DNA from 2 places in the Caproicibacterium sp. BJN0003 genome. Region 1 is predicted to be linked to the other one. Evidence: predicted binding sites of a transcription regulator. Region 1 holds the regulator's gene; the other holds the start of a gene.
The links. Region 1 encodes HrcA, which represses chaperone genes, less so after heat shock. Its sites were predicted from a motif close to TGTTAGCACTCNNNNNNNNNGAGTGCTAACA; they were not measured.
Positions count from the first base shown of each region.

Region 2: OP489_RS10645 (Hsp20/alpha crystallin family protein) is a predicted target of HrcA. The motif match lies at 1,385-1,415, and genes of this name have one in related genera.

Region 1 is NZ_CP111108.1:2,319,402-2,322,498, reverse strand. It holds gene dnaK (molecular chaperone DnaK) at 1-130, opposite strand, end outside; gene grpE (nucleotide exchange factor GrpE) at 229-810, opposite strand; gene hrcA (heat-inducible transcriptional repressor HrcA) at 842-1,867, opposite strand; gene hemW (radical SAM family heme chaperone HemW) at 2,066-3,097, opposite strand, start outside.
Region 2 is NZ_CP111108.1:2,124,051-2,127,147, forward strand. It holds gene OP489_RS10630 (pyrimidine-nucleoside phosphorylase) at 1-199, opposite strand, end outside; gene cdd (cytidine deaminase) at 196-618, opposite strand; gene deoC (deoxyribose-phosphate aldolase) at 634-1,302, opposite strand; gene OP489_RS10645 (Hsp20/alpha crystallin family protein) at 1,544-1,972, shown strand; gene OP489_RS10650 (metal ABC transporter permease) at 2,118-2,969, opposite strand; gene OP489_RS10655 (metal ABC transporter ATP-binding protein) at 2,972-3,097, opposite strand, start outside.

The DNA.
Region 1 (3,097 bases):
TTTTAAAGCCGACAACGGAAGGGGTTGTACGTCCGCCTTCGGCATTTGCGATGACGACTGGCTCACCGCCTTCAATAACTGCAACACAGGAGTTTGTAGTGCCTAAATCAATACCAATTGTTTTACTCATATTTGTTACCTCCAAATCAATGTTTCGGTGTAAATGTTTTATTTAAATCTGCATGAAATCCATGCGGAAGGACAAAAGAAAAACTAGGGTTTCCAAAATCAATTGGCAACCTGAACCATCGCGTGACGAACAATACGGTCACCCAGTTTATAACCGGGCTGAAAAACTTCTGCAATGACATTTTCTCCAAGATCGTCACTTTCAATGTGAGAAACGGCATTGTGATATTCGGCATCAAATGGATCGCCTTTTTTGCCCATGGGTTCAACTCCAAGCTTTTTAAGTGCGGATTCCATTTGCTTTTGAACCATCTCAATCCCTTTGCGCAGGTCTTCTATGGAACAGTCTTTCTGACTGAGAGCTCGCGTCAGGTTATCGGCTACCGGAAGAAATTCCAAAACCGTCGCCGCAGTTGCATCGGCATAAGCCGTTGCTTTCTCGCGTTCGGTGCGTTTACGATAGTTATCGTATTCTGCGGCCGTGCGCAGCAGAATGTCTTTTTGCTTTTTAAGCTCCGCCTGCGCTTTTTCCAAAAGTTTTGCAGGATCCTCCTGTGGATTTTCCACTTTTTCTTCGGGCTTTGACTCAGCAGGTTCCTTTTCTTCCACCTTAGTTTTTTCAGCTTTTTCTTCCTGTGGCTTCTCTTTTTGCTTCTCTTGGTTGTCTTCTTTTTTATTCAAGATGATGCCCCCTATCTTTTTGACTCTAAAGTCATTGTAATTTCATTAATTCCGTGAGCATTCGTCCTACACTGTCGGAAAGGTACGAAAGACTCCCGAGAAGGCGCTTGTAATTCATACGCATGGGCCCTAAAAGTGCGATTGCTCCGGCAGGCGTTCCATTGATTGCATAGTGGGAAATAATTAGCGCCATGCTGTCAAGTGCCGGAACCCCGATCTCTTTTCCAATCAAAACCCGGTCACCGGGTTCAATCAGCAGGCGGTAAACTTCGTCTTGCCGCGCTAAAAATCCCATCACTCGGCGAAGATCCCCTTCTCCAACCTCGGGATAATAGAGCAGATTCGTTTCTCCATCCATGCGAACGTCAGCTCCCATTGCTTCGCGGGCTACTTCTAACAATGCCATCAATGCACTGCTCATCAGCATACCGACATTCCCCATGGAAGCCGCCAAAGATTGGATAAAAGCAGGCGTAATTTTGCGAATTGGCATGTTTACAAGCTTTTCATTAAAAACTCGAAAAAATACCCGCAAAATTTCAGGGGAAAGATCAAACTCACAATGAAAAACCCGTGTGTGCATGGTACCGTTGCTGGTCATCAAAATGACCATTGAGGTGCGACGGCTTGTCTGAACAAACTGAACTGCCCGAACAACTGCATCCCGTCCGCTGGGGGTAATGGAAATTGCCGCTAAACGGGTCATTCCAGAAAGTGCTCGTGAAACACCGTCCAAAAGTTTTTCCGGGTCATAGGCGCTGGGGAGAAGCAAAGCATCAATAAAATGCCGCTCATCCGGAGTGGTGGATTCCGGTTCAATTAAAGAGTCCAGATAAAAACGATATCCGGATTCACTGGGAACCCTTCCGGCGGAAGTGTGTGGCTGTTCCAAAAGACCCATTGCGGAAAGCTCACTCATCTCGTTGCGCACAGTGGCAGAGGAAACCGGAAACTCAAGCATCTCACACAGCACTTTGCTTCCGACCGGTTCACCGGTTTCAGTATAAAGTTCAATGACCGCTGTTAAAATTTTTTGCTTGCGTGGGCTGAGTTCCATGAAGATCACCTCTTTTGACGAGTTAGCACTCTATAAGATCGAGTGCTAACTACATTTATAAATGTACCATTACTTTGCCCCAGTGTCAATAGGGTATTTGTAAAGAGATTATGAATTGTCAAAAATTTTTACAAAAAACTAGAAAAAGGGGCCGGCAAAAAAATTGCCAGTCCCTTTTTAGAAAAGTTATTTTAAGATTTATAATGCTTCCAGCAAGGTTTCGATCAAAGAATTTGAAACCAAAAACCCCCGCGGCGTCAGTGAAAGTGATTCAGGTGACTGCGTTAAAAGCCCGGCTTTTTGGTAAGGAATCGCTGCTTCACGCAGAGAGCTTGGGATTCCATGAGAAAAGCGGCTCAGACAATCTTTTTCAGTTAGTCCTTTGCAGAGGCGCAGACGCAAAAGTGCATATTCCGAAAAACTGCCGGCAGGGATTACACGATCGGTTTCTTCTATAGGTGGTTCTCCCATCAGAAATCCCCGCAGAGAACGCGGCCAGTAAAATCGTTTTCTATTATAATAGGAAGAAGCAGAAGGACCAAGCCCAAGATATTCTTCCTGATTCCAGTATTTTAAATTGTGGCGGCTTTCATAGCCCGGCTTTGCAAAATTCGAAATTTCATATTGGGAAAAACCTGCATTTTTTAATTCTTGGCAGGCAAGAAGATATCGTTCACAGTTTTCTTCTTCTCCGGGAAGATTTAAACTGTTTCGATTTTTAAAAAACAACGTGCCCGGTTCGATTTGCAAAAGATAGGCGGAAACGTGAGAAGCACCATTTTCTTGGCAGAATCGAATGCTTTCTTTTAAAGAATCGTCGGTCTGTCCCGGAAATGCCAAAATCAAATCAAGAGAAATATTTTGAATTCCGGCGCGTCGTGCTTCTGCCATGGCGGAAGCAGCCTGTTGAGGCGTGTGTCGGCGCCCGAGAAAAGAAAGTTCTTTAGAATTTGCGGACTGAAGCCCTAATGAAATACGGTTGACACCTGCCTCAAAAAGAGGTGGGAAAAAATCGGGCGGAATTTCTCCGGGATTAACTTCCACCGTGATTTCAGCATCGGTAAGACCAAATTCGGTTCGGGCAGTATTTGTTAGACGGCAGAGCCGCTCAGCCCCTAAAAGGCTGGGGGTTCCGCCTCCAAAATAAAGCGTGTCGCAGAAAAAATCCGGGTGCTCTTTTTTCCATTTTTTCATAGTGAAAATCAAAAAATCCGTATAGGATTCCATCTG
Region 2 (3,097 bases), 200 kb from region 1:
CGCCTGATTCTGCCATTGCTAAAGTCAAGTCCGTGATTTCCCGTGGATTCATCCCGCGAATGCAGATTGCCATACAGAGAGCACTTGCCTGATAATCCGGAATATCCCCACAGACATATCCTTTAATAAACCAGCGAATCTCTTCCGTTGATAATTCTTTTCCGTCACGCTTTTTGAAAAGAATATCATACATCCTCATTCTTTTTTGCCCCCTAAAGACGATTCCCGAAAAGCAACCGGTAAAAGTTCCTTTAATAAATAGGTTTTCACTTCGCCTTTCTCGCCTTGCAGATAAATTGGAAAATCCGGCCCACAAAACTCACTGAGGACCTGAAGGCAAATTCCACACGGGGGGCATGGAGCAGAAAGTTCCTTTTCTGCCGGGCCCCCTACGATTGCGATGGCACAAAAGCTTCTTGCACCACTACTGACTGCACTCGCGATTGCTGCGCGCTCTGCACAAATCGTTGCGCCATAGGAAGCACTTTCAATATTCCCACCCAAAAAAACACGTCCATCACAAGTGAGAAGCGCTGCACCTACCCGAAAGTTGGAATAGGGTGCATAAGATTTCGTACGAGCCTGCTGCGCTGCTTTTAACAACTCCTCAGGTTTCATTTAAATACCTCCTTTTTAATCTGTATTTTTGTCTTGAATCAGACGAACAATACGACTGGTTCCCAAACGATCTGCTCCCAGCTCTAAAAAGCGGCGTGCATCTTCCAAGGTGGAAATCCCCCCTGCAGCTTTTACGCGCACCTCTGGTGCCACCTCTTTTCTAAGAAGTGCAACGTCTTCAAAAGTGGCGCCGCCGCTGGAAAACCCGGTACTAGTCTTAATAAAATCGGCTCCTGCCATACTCACCGTTTTGCACATTTTGATTTTTTCTTCTCTTGTAAGAAGACAGGTTTCAATGATCACCTTTAAAATTTTTCCATGGCATGCTTCTTTTACCCTGCGGATCTCCTCTTCTTCCAAATCAAAACGGCCTTCTTTGATCCAGCCAAGATTCACAACCATATCAATTTCTTCCGCGCCATTTTGAACCGCCTCAGAGGCCTCAAAGCATTTAACCGAAGTCGTATGGTAACCATTTGGAAATCCAATAACCGTACAGACGGGAATCTTTCCATGAAGATATTCTGAAGCACGCTTTACAAAGCTCGGCGGAATGCAGACGCTGGCAGTCGAAAAAGAAACCGCTTCCTCACAGAGCTTTTTAATTTGCTCCCAAGAAGTTTCTGGTTTTAACAATGTATGATCCACATGGGATAAAAGGATCTGATCTTCTTTTGAAAGCATCTGATACCCCTCCTATTTATTAATCAAAAGTTTTTCTGAGCATATTATAAACTAATTTTAGTCTTTGGTCTATTCTTTTTAAAATTAGCACTCTTTATATTAAAGTGCTAATTATTTACAATTAGTTCATATTTAGTGCGCAAATTCGTTACAATTAACAGGTAATATAAGAATTGTTCAAAGGAGCAAAGCTCCCGAGGGCAAAAATCAAAATTCAAATTCTTAATTGGAGGTATGTATTATGTTTGACTTGATTCCTTTTGAACATCGTGGTAAGGCTTTAAACAACTTCTGGGATCCCTTCGATGGAGAATTTTTCCCGGATCTTTCAAAGGCCGCATTCCCCTGCCGCACCGATATCCGCGATGAGGGAAACAAATACGTTTTGGAGGCAGAAATGCCCGGTTTCAAAAAAGAAGATATCCAAATTAACGTTGAGGGCGATCGAATGACCCTTTCCGCAAATCATCAAGAACAGAATGAAGAAAAAGATGAAAACAACCATTACATCCGCCGTGAACGCAGCTGGGGCAGCGTAAGCCGCTCATTCGACATCAGCGGCATTGATGCGCAGAGGATCGAAGCTTCCTACCAAAACGGGGTTCTGCATCTGGATCTGCCAAAAGTTCATGAGCAGAAATCCGATTCTCGCTCCATTCAAATTCGCTAATTAATTATAAAGCAGCGATGTTTTTCATAGTTTTGCGAGCATAATCCTACAATAAAAAATCAGGCACCACAAAGAGCACAAACTCTTTTATGGTGCCTGATTTTTATTTAATAAGGTTAAAAACGGGACATGGGCAGCAAAAGCTTCAAGCAGAAACATGCATCCTTCTTCGTCCCAAAAAGAAGCTGACAAAGAAGATCACCGCTGCAACCAAAACAATGGTGCCGCCAGCGGCAGTCCCAGCGTAATAGCTGATGATCAGCCCCGAAATTCCCGAAACTACGGAGAAAATAACCGATAATCCGTGATAGCTGCGCATAGATTTTGCAACATTTCTGGCTGCTGCCGCCGGCAAAACCAATAAAGAATTGATGATCAGTACCCCAACCCATTTAATTGATACCGTAACAAGAACAGCAACGATCATCATAAAGACCTGCTGAATGACACCGACCGGAATATTTTTACTAGCCGCCAAATCCCCATTCACACTGGTAAGCAAAAATGGATTAAAAAACAACACCCAAGCGATTAAAATCACCAAAAGCAAAATTCCAAGCATTCCGATTTCTTCCGGCTGAACCGTAAGAATATCTCCGATTAAATAGGAGGAATACTTTGCGAATCCTCCGGCAGCCGAAAGCAAAACCACTCCCAGAGCAAGACCGGTAGAAGCAAAAACTCCGATAATAGTATCTGCTGAAGAAGAAGCCTTCCGCATCACCGCAGAAATTCCCAGTGCAAACAAAAGTGCAAAACCCATCATCGAAATCAGATAATTATCAATTCCGAGCATGACACCGATCGCAATTCCAGTCAATGCAGAATGACCCAAGGCATCGCTAAAAAATGCCATTTTATTATTGACAATCATCGTCCCCACAAGTCCAAAAAGCGGGGTAATCAGAATGATTGCCAAAAGTGCATTCTTCATGTAACCAAATTCGGTCCATTGAAACGGCAGAAGTGTATCAACCAGACGATAAAACCATTCCATGCTCATCTTCCCCCTGCCAACTTTAATCCAAACGCTTCCTTAACAGCATTTGTCTGCATGACCTGATGAACCAGGCCACTCACTATGATTGTTTTGTCCAAAAGCGCTGCGCAGGTCGCGTATTTTTC